3 regions of the Arthrobacter sp. TJ-270 genome follow, and region 1 is predicted to be linked to each of the others. Evidence: riboswitches for the same ligand, from Rfam matches in the RefSeq annotation. Region 1 holds a riboswitch; each other region holds the start of a gene.
The links. Region 1 has a riboswitch for S-adenosylmethionine ahead of AC4D2M_RS13915 (ABC transporter ATP-binding protein). Riboswitches for the same ligand answer to the same signal wherever they lie in the genome.

Region 1 (3,229 bases):
TCGGCGAAGGTTCCATAACCCATCGCAGCTACTGCCTCCGGCTTATTCATGGAGCGGTCCTTTCCTGTGCCTGATACTCGATCGGTGTGCCTTGCATCACGTTCGGGACCAGTACATACTCAGAGTCGGCATGAAGCAATCACGTTTTCCGCCTCTCCACGGACGCAGCACTCGACGAGACGGCTGGAAAGCAGGGCAGTCCGCGGGCCGAGCACTTCGATAAATCCTAAGGATGACCTGGCGGTCGTGGCGTACGACGACGAGGTCGCCTACCTTGCCGAGCCCGCCATCTCCGCGGTGCGGCCGCCGAAGCACTACGTCGGCCGGGTGGCGGTGCAGATGCTCGCCGCCCGGATCGCCGAGGGCCGGCGACGGCCCGTCCACCGCCTGGAGCTGAATCCGGACCTGATCGTGAGGGACTCCTCGCTTGGAACGCCTCACCCGTCACCTACAGAGATGAGCTCCCATGACAACAGCACTGCTCCTGAGCGGCACCGGACGGTACGCGGACCCCTGGCACCCCTTCGCCGAGACATCCGCTGCGGTTGCCGGCCTACTTCAAGACCACGGTCTCACCGTGGAAACCGCGGACGACGTCGACTGCGCTCTCGAAGGCCTCCAGGACTCCGCCTCCTGGCCGGACCTGCTGGTGGTGAACGTCGGCCTCCCCCGCGACGACGACGGCACGTCCCCCGGATCAGAGGCCGCCTCCGCGGGGCTGGACGCCTGGGTTGCCGGCGGGCGGCCGTTGCTGGCCCTGCACTCCAGCTCCACCAGCTTCTTGGATTCGGAGTCGTGGGAGAAGGCACTCGGGGGTCGGTGGGTGCGGGGCGTGTCCATGCATCCGGAGTACGGCCGGGCACACATTGTGTTGGAGGGCTCCTTTCCGGTAGGCGTCTCTGACTTCACGGTCGACGACGAACGTTACAGCTGGCTGCGCACGTCACCGGAGGTCGTCGTCCATGCCCGCCACGAACACGAGGGGCATCTGCATCCGCTGATGTGGTCGCTGGAGCGACCGCTGGAGCGCACCGTGGAACAGGGAGCGGGAACCGCTACAGCGCGGAGCTTCTACGACGCTCTCGGCCACGACGCGGCGTCGTACGCGTCACCGGAACACCGGGAGTTACTGGAGCGCGCGGTGGACTGGCTGCTCGCCTGACCGCTGTGGGCCTGCTTTGTTACGACATATATTGCAAAGGCACGTCAGAAAGTCGTTTAGTGGAAGTCCACCATCCCGAGCGGCCGAGAGACCTGGATCGTTGACGCCGCAGCAACCCTTACCTGCATGCAGGAGAACGGGTGCTACTGCCAGGAGCGATGGAGTTATACATGAGCACCGTTCTCAGCGCGCAGCAGCAGGCACAGGCCACTAACAACGCCACAGACAAGCTGGCCCTTCCCCTGACCTTTTCCTCCCTCACGCGGTCCTTCGGCGGCGGAACCAGCGAGCATGTAGTCCTCCGCGACATCAACCTCGATGTCCGCGCCGGTGAGGTACTCGCCATCGTCGGTGCCAGCGGCTGCGGGAAGTCCACGCTCCTGCGGGCCGCAGCGGGCCTCGACGCACCGACATCCGGTGCCGTCCTCATCGACGGAACCGCGGTCAACGGCATCGATGACCGCTGCGCCGTCGCCTTCCAGGAACCGCGTCTCCTCCCCTGGCTGTCGCTCCGGGCCAACGTCGCAATCGGCCTGCCCAGGGGAACCGGCGCGGCCGCCGGCAAGGCGAAGGTCACCGAACTGCTGGGCCTCGTGGAGCTCGCGGACTTCGCCGGGCACCGGCCCCGTGAAGTGTCCGGCGGCATGGCCCAGCGGGCATCCCTGGCCCGGGCACTCGCCCGGAACCCGGGCGTATTGCTCCTCGATGAGCCGTTCGGCGCTCTTGACGCCCTCACCCGGCTGAAGATGCAGGACCTCCTTCTGGATATCCACGCAGCCCAGCCCACTACGGTGCTGCTGGTGACGCACGACGTCGACGAGGCCCTCCAGCTCGCAGACCGCATCATCGTGCTCGGCAAGTCCGCCGATCCGTCACGCCCCGGCGCCTCCGTCACCGAGGTGCTCACCGTCCCGGGCGACCGCCCGCGGGACCGCAATGCCGCCGACCTCGGCCGAATGCGCAGCTCCCTGCTCACCACCCTCGGCGTCAAAGGCCACTAGACCACACACAGCTTGTTCCGTCGTCGTGCCCGTCTGCACGGCGACTGCTACCCCTCGCAAAGGAAACCATGAACCGCACCCGCTCGCCCTTCACCCGCCGCGCCGTCCTGTCCGTAGCGCTCGCCGCCACCGGCACGCTCGCCCTGACCGGCTGCCTCGCCGGTGAGAACGCCGCGTCCGCCGAAGAGGCTTCCACGGCCACCGAGCTCAACATTGACTTCGCCACTTACAACCCGCTCAGCCTGGTCATCAAGGACCAGGGTTGGCTCGAAGCGGAGCTTGAGGACGAAGGCGTGACCGTCAACTGGGTCCAGTCCGCCGGTTCCAACAAGGCCAATGAAGCCCTCCGCGCCGGAGCGGTCGACGTCGGATCCACCGCCGGGTCCGCTGCTCTCCTCGCCCGTTCCAACGGGTCACCGATCAAGACGATCGACATCTACTCCCAGCCCGAGTGGTCCGCCATGGTCACCGTCGAGGGCACCGGCATCGAGACCCTTGAGGACCTGCGCGGCAAGTCGATCGCGGCAACCAAGGGCACCGACCCCTACTTCTTCCTGATCCAGTCGCTCGAGTCCGCTGGCATCGACCCCTCCGAGGTCACCGTGCAGAACCTGCAGCACGCCGACGGCTGGGCAGCACTGAACAACGGATCCGTTGACGCCTGGGCGGGTCTGGACCCGATCATGGCTTCGGCTGAGCAGGAGGGCGCCGAGCTCTTCTTCCGCAACATCGACTTCAACACCTACGGCTTCCTCAACGCCAACGAGGAATTCCTCTCCGAGAGCCCCGAGCTTGCCCAGACCGTGGTGAATGCCTACGAGAAGGCGCGCGAGTGGGCGAAGGAAAACCCGGAGGAGACGGCACAGATCCTCGCCGATGTTGCCGGCATCGACGTCGAGATCGCCAACGCCGTCATCATCGAACGCACCAACCTGGACGTCGACCCCGCACCGGGCGAGGCACAGCGGAAGGTTCTCGAGAAGGTCGGCCCGGTATTCGTGGAAACTGGTGATGTCTCCTCGCAGGAGCAGATCGATGAAGCCCTCGACACCCTCTTCGACGACTC
Region 2 (3,229 bases), on a different contig from region 1:
TTGGATTCATCGCTCCTGACGACGGCGGCGCTGACGTCTTCGCTCACTTCTCCGCAATCAACTCCGGCGGCTTCCGCTCGCTCGAGGAGAACCAGAAGGTCAGCTTCGAGACCACCCAGGGACCCAAGGGCCCCCAGGCTGAGAACATCTCCGTTCTCTAACTCTTAGTTTTCAAAGGAAGGGACATCGGCTATCGGCCGATGTCCCTTCCTTGCGTTAAGACCGCAGTCAGCGGGCATCGCCCACGTGCAAGGGCACTCAACGCCCCGGGCATCAGGCCTCCCGCATCTGCGCGTCCCGAGGATATAGGTTGAACAGTATGAACCTCCAGAGCTACAACGATGACCTTCGCCTTGCCCATGTGATGGCCGATTCCGTCGATGACCAGACCATGTCCAGGTTCAAGGCGTTGGATCTGGCGGTTGAGACCAAGCCGGACTACACCCCGGTTACCGATGCAGACAAGTCAGCGGAAGAGGCAATCCGCGGACAACTCTCACGCGCCCGCCCGCGGGATGCCGTGCTCGGCGAGGAATTCGGGAGCAGCGGCGCGGGCTCGCGGCGGTGGATCATCGACCCGATCGACGGCACCAAGAACTTTGTCCGTGGAGTGCCGGTGTGGGCCACACTCATCGCTCTGGTGGATGAGGGCCGCCCTGTCGTCGGCGTCGTCAGCGCTCCCGCCCTCGGGAAACGGTGGTGGGCAGCAACCGGGACGGGAGCTTTCACCGGCAAGTCGCTGGCCGCCGCAACACGCCTCCGGGTCTCAAGCGTGTCTCGTCTGGAAGATGCCTCACTCTCCTACTCGAGCCTGTCGGGATGGAAGGAACGCGGCAACCTCGATGAATTCGTATCTCTCACCGAATCGGTCTGGCGTACACGGGCCTATGGTGACTTCTGGTCATACTGCCTCGTCGCTGAGGGCGCTGTGGACATCGCGTGTGAGCCTGAACTCAACCTGTACGACATGGCCGCCCTGGTACCGATTGTTACGGAAGCCGGTGGCCGGTTCACATCATTGGAAGGCGCGGACGGGCCCTTCGGCGGTAACGCGCTCGCAACCAACAGCACCCTGCATAACGATGTCCTGAAGATGCTCAACCCTTCGCTGGACGATCTGCTCCAGGAGAATACGGGTGCCTGACGTAGCCACGTAACAAAGCGAACGGAGGGTCCGGACTGTCTTATTCTGGACTCATTGGTCACGAGTGCCAGCGATAAACCCCGGTTTGCTGGCCGGCAACCCTCCTTCCGCGGTGGGGTGCCCCGGGTGACGACCAGGCCGTTCCAGAGAAGTGGTTCGGCAAGCGCGGGGCCTCCCTTGGCAGGTCCCTTGAGACCACTATGGGGTTAACTTCCGTGAGCAATGCACTTCTAGAGAGCACCAGCGAACTGTCCGCGGCGCCGCTTGCGTCAGTGTTGGGCGCTGAACTGCAGGCGCCGCTGGTTGACGGCACCGCTGTCCGCTACGTCAATCTGGACTACGCCGCTTCGACGCCGGCACTGCAGCAGGTCAATGACTACCTGCAGAGCGTTCTGCCCTACTACGCCAGCGTTCACCGGGGCGCCGGATACGCATCCCAAATTTCAACGTCGCTGTACGAGAATGCACGGAAGACCGTCCGGACCTTCGTCGGCGGTCGTGAAGACGACGCGGTCATCTTCACCCGAAACACCACGGACTCCCTGAATCTCCTGGCAGGTTGCGTACCTGGAGACGGCGAGGTCCTTTACCTCGACCTGGAACACCATGCCAATCTCCTGCCCTGGCTGGGCCGCCCCCATCGCGGACTCGTCGCCGCCGACACGATAGAGGCGACGTTTACCGCTGTGGAGGAGGTGTTGGCTTCCGGGGGAATCAACCTGCTTGCCGTAACCGGTGCCTCAAACGTGACCGGTGAGGTTCTGCCCATCAACCGGCTCGCCGCCCTCGCCCATGCTCATGGCGCACGCATCGTCGTCGACGCAGCCCAACTGGCCCCGCACCGACGGATGGATATCGGGCATGACGGCATCGATTACGTCGCTTTCTCCGGGCACAAGCTGTATGCACCGTTCGGGTCCGGAGTTTTGGTCGGCAGGCCTGACTGGCTTGACGTCGGAACACCCCACCTTGCCGGCGGCGGCGCCGTGAAGGCGGTGAAGGTCGATTCAGTTTCCTGGACAACCGGCCCTGCACGGCATGAAGGCGGGTCGCCGAACGTCCTGGGCGCAGCAGCGCTTGCCCACGCGACGGAGGTTATTGCAGCCCTGGACGCGGAAGACTGGCTCCGCCATGAATCAGATTTGCGGAACGCCCTGGTGGACGGGCTCTCCGCCCTTACCGGCGTCACCGTACACCGCATCTTCTCCGACAGCACCGACGCAATCGGTGTGGTGAACTTCTCCGTCCACGGTTACGACGCCGGCCTCGTCGCCGCCTACCTTTCCGCGGAGCATGGCGTGGGGTTGCGGGACGGGAAGTTCTGCGCCCACCCGCTGCTGAAGCGCCTGGGCCTGCCATCGGGATCGCTGCGCGCAAGCTTCGGGCTCGGATCGCGGCAGGACGATGTCGACAGGCTGCTCACCGGCCTCGCCTCACTCATCCGGGATGGGCTGGGAACCGACTATGTTGTCGACGCAGGGCGTTGGGTACCGGCTGTCGAGACCCGTTCCTTCCCGGATTGGGCTCCGCACACTCCGGGAACTGCGGGCGCAGCACCCTGCACAGCTGACTGATGGCGCGCTGACACTCCCGTTTCCCGAGCAGTCGAGACCGGGTGATTTAATTGACGGGTTCTGATCAAGTATCGACAGGAGCTATCGTCATGGGCGTTGGGGGTCCGCGCCTCGCTGAGCACCGCCGTCGTGAGTTGGCTCGGGGCTATCTGCAGGACAGTGAGCGCTATGAGCGCGTCCGTCCGGGGTATCCCCCGGAATGTGTGGACTGGCTCGTCCCGCGGGATGCACGGCGCGCTGCCGATATCGGGGCGGGAACAGGAAAGTTCACGAGGGAGCTCATCCACCGTTGCCCTGAGGTGACGGCGATCGATCCGTCGGAGGACATGCTCTCCGTCCTAGGACAGCAGCTCCCGGCGGTGGAGAAAGTTCAGGGCACGGCCGAGGCATCCGGTCTCGGCACTGCGAGCGTTGATGTTGTTTCAATTGCCCAGGCCTGGCACTGGTGCGACGCGGCGTCGGCGAGCGCGGAAGCGGCGCGCATCCTGGTACCGGGAGGAGTCCTCGGCCT
Region 3 (3,229 bases), on a different contig from region 1:
CTGATCTTCGGGTACGCCTACACGCGCACCAGGCGGGTCATGCCGCTGGTGGTCGCTCATGCGTTCCTCGACATTGCGGGCTTTGTCGGCTTTGCTCTGTTCGGCCCTGCCATCGGCATCGGGAACTAGCTCGGCGCGAGGCGGGCCCTGACTAGATCCTGACGGAGCCCTTCGGGGTCTCGAACGTGACCGACATGATGCCCGGTGTGCCGTTGGGGGCGATCCACTCCACGTCAACGTCGTCCAGGGGGTGGTTGGCGGGGGTGCCGAGCCATTCCGTCACACGCTCGGCGGACCCTGCGATGGTCAGCGCCCTGAGGCGCACCGACGCGGGCCGCGCCTGGGACGGGTGGAGGGACTCCGTGCCGTCATCCCAGCGGATCATGTAGGGAACCTGCGGGTCAGCGATCAGGCCTTTGATGCCGATCTGCTGCCAGGTCAGCTCCTGACCATCAGGGAACTTGCGGTTACCGGGTACGGCGCTGCGGCCCAGTCGCTCTTCGAAAGGTGCAAGATCGTCAACGGCCACACACCAGCCCATCCAGCCGCCGCCGGCCTCGGACCGGGCACGCACGGCCTGGCCGAAAGGTGCCTTGTCCGACGCAGGATGGTCGAGTACCTCGACAACCTCCAGGTACTGGCCGTTGGCCAGTGGGCAAATCATGTTGCGGGTGCCGAACCGGGGGTGTACTCCACCCTTCACGAATTCCACGCCCAGGGCGTCGGAAATCCGGTCCGCAGTGGCCGTCAGGCCGTCGGGTTCGCAGGCATAAGACACATGATCCAGGCGCATGGCCCCATTTTGGCACTTTGTGATGCACGCCTCGACTTAGGGTTACCTAAGTCATAGCTATCGGGGTGAAGTGCCCAAGCAAACCCCAAGGTCAGCCACGGATAGTGGAGCGGACAGGGAGCCCGGTTCCGAGACCGCCGGAGTTTCCTGCAGGGACGCCCACTGGGCGTCCCCCTTGAGTGGGGCGGCCCGTTGCCCATAGACGGAGGCGGCCCCACTCAAGCGTTCCCGCCGGCCCAGTGAACGCCGGACCATTTCACCGCGAGTCACAATACTTGCCCTTTCCCATCCTGGTCGGGTTTTCTTGTACGAGGTCACGAGTGACAGTGCGGTGGGTTCCTTCCCGCCACCAGCCCCGGCTTACTGTCCGGCAACCCTCCTCTCGCGGTGGGGTGCCCCGGGTGACGACCAGGCCCTGCACGAGGTGTGCAGGAGCAAGCACGATTCACAAAGGCGGCAGGTTTGACAGGGATCACCACAGCGGAACCGCACCACGAGGCGGAGTTCGTTGACGGCGTCGTCGTGCCGCGGCTTTCCATCGGCCCCCTCACGCTGGAAACCGGGGGGCACCTGCCCGACGTCGTTCTGGCCTACGAGACGTGGGGCACCCTCAACGCGGACGCCTCCAATGCGGTGCTCATTGAGCACGCGCTCACGGGCAGTTCGCACGTCGCCAGGGGAGATTCAACAGAAGACGGCTGGTGGGACGGCCTGGTTGGTCCCGGCAGGACCATCGACACCGACAGGTACTTCGTCGTGTCCATCAATATGCTGGGCGGCTGCTACGGGTCCACGGGCCCCGCGTCGCTCGATCCGGAGGGCAGGCCGTGGGGCTCGAGGTTTCCCTTCGTCACCATCCGCGATTCCGTGCGCGCCGAGGCGCTGCTCGCGGACCTTCTGGGTATTGACTCGTGGCACTCGGTGCTCGGCGGCTCCATGGGAGGCGCGCGGGCGCTTGAGTGGGCAGTGACCTACCCGAAACGCGTTCAGCGCTGCGCCGTCATCGCCTGCGGAGCGGCAAGCACGGCTGAGCAGATCGCCTTCGCGCAGGCTCAGGTACAGGCAATCAGGCTCGATCCGCGGTTCGCCGGCGGCGACTACTACGGATCGGCCGGTCCGGAGCACGGATTGGGTCTGGCACGGCGGATCGCACATATCACGTACCGCTCGGAGGCCGAGTTCGGCCACCGGTTCGGCCGCGCGGCCCAGGGCATTGAGGAACCTTTCGGGTCACCTCTGCCGCATGGCCGCGGCCGCTACCAGGTGGAGAGCTACCTGGACCATCAGGCGGACAAGCTGGTTGGACGGTTCGATGCCAACAGCTACCTGATCCTCACCGAGGCGCTGATGAGCCACGACGTCGCACGCGGCCGCGGCAGCCTGACCACCGCGCTGGCCGATGCCACGGCGAAGTTCTTCGTCGCGGCGGTTGCCTCCGACCGGCTGTACTGGCCCTCCCAGTCGCATGAGCTGGCATCCGCCCTGCCCGGCAACGTGGCCGTGCACACCATCGCCTCACCAATCGGACATGATGCGTTCCTCACCGAGATAGCTCAGCTCGAACCGGCGCTTGAGGCCGCGTTCTACCACGACGACGACGGCGCGTGAGTTCCGAGTCAATGGTGTCCTGACTTCCGATTGCCGCCTCGCCGCGCATGCACCCGGTTTCACCAGGATCCTGGTCCACCCGGAAACGTGGGCCGTGCTCAGCGTCGGCAGGGACAGGTACCGGCCACCCAAACACCTGCAGGACTGGGTACGAATCACCAACCCCACCTGCGTCCATCCCGGCTGCAACCGCTCATCGATGTCCTGCGAAATCGACCACGTCACTCCATGGGCGCACGGCGGGAAAACTGCCCTTCACAATCTCCAACCCAGGTGCAAGCTCCGCTACATGCTCAAAACCGAAGGCGTCTGGCCCGCCGGACACGACGACGCCGGCGCACCGGGCATCACTTCATTCGGCGGCAAACCTACACCACCCTGGCCGAACCGCCACCACCCTTCTGGCGAGATTCGTGGGCGGCGCGTTGCAGAAAAGGGTCCAGGTGCAACACAAGAGCCGACGCTATTTGGCCGTGCCTCGGGACAACCTGCGTTGTCTGGAGTAGCGCCGCGTGGACCCGTGCCACTATGGAGCAATGACAAATTCTCTCTCGCCCGACGGCTCCGCTGTGTCCGCTTCCGGAATTGTCCCTGAACCTGGAAATGCACCAGGAAACGCGCCAGTGGTTGTCTGGTCGAAACCCGAGGATGAGCGCGAGGGTACGCCCCTGCTCGTGCTGCTGCACGGTCACATGGCCAACGAGGAAGACCTGATGGGCATCCTCGAGTTCCTGCCGGACGAATTCACGGTGGCTTCCCTCCGCGCACCCGTAGCCCAGGGGCCGGGTTTCACCTGGTTCCCGTTGATGCAGGACGCCGCCTATTCCG

Region 2: linked by a shared signal. The riboswitch ahead of AC4D2M_RS01105 (aminotransferase class V-fold PLP-dependent enzyme) and the one ahead of AC4D2M_RS13915 (ABC transporter ATP-binding protein) in region 1 are both predicted to bind S-adenosylmethionine.
Region 3: linked by a shared signal. The riboswitch ahead of metX (homoserine O-acetyltransferase MetX) and the one ahead of AC4D2M_RS13915 (ABC transporter ATP-binding protein) in region 1 are both predicted to bind S-adenosylmethionine.

The regions. Positions count from the first base shown of each region.
Region 1 covers NZ_JBZCNB010000008.1:6,076-9,304, reverse strand. Annotated here, with positions in the region: partial or broken gene AC4D2M_RS13925 (substrate-binding domain-containing protein) at 49-414, shown strand; gene AC4D2M_RS13920 (ThuA domain-containing protein) at 467-1,162, shown strand; SAM riboswitch class I at 1,230-1,327, shown strand; gene AC4D2M_RS13915 (ABC transporter ATP-binding protein) at 1,333-2,163, shown strand; gene AC4D2M_RS13910 (aliphatic sulfonate ABC transporter substrate-binding protein) at 2,232-3,229, shown strand, end outside.
Region 2 covers NZ_JBZCNB010000001.1:228,714-231,942, forward strand. Annotated here, with positions in the region: gene AC4D2M_RS01095 (cold-shock protein) at 1-161, shown strand, start outside; gene hisN (histidinol-phosphatase) at 320-1,144, shown strand; SAM riboswitch class IV at 1,201-1,316, shown strand; gene AC4D2M_RS01105 (aminotransferase class V-fold PLP-dependent enzyme) at 1,345-2,718, shown strand; gene AC4D2M_RS01110 (class I SAM-dependent methyltransferase) at 2,808-3,229, shown strand, end outside.
Region 3 covers NZ_JBZCNB010000002.1:387,560-390,788, forward strand. Annotated here, with positions in the region: gene AC4D2M_RS06445 (CPBP family intramembrane glutamic endopeptidase) at 1-129, shown strand, start outside; gene AC4D2M_RS06450 (VOC family protein) at 152-793, opposite strand; SAM riboswitch class IV at 1,106-1,240, shown strand; gene metX (homoserine O-acetyltransferase MetX) at 1,256-2,401, shown strand; gene AC4D2M_RS06460 (HNH endonuclease signature motif containing protein) at 2,496-2,996, shown strand; gene AC4D2M_RS06465 (alpha/beta hydrolase) at 2,938-3,229, shown strand, end outside.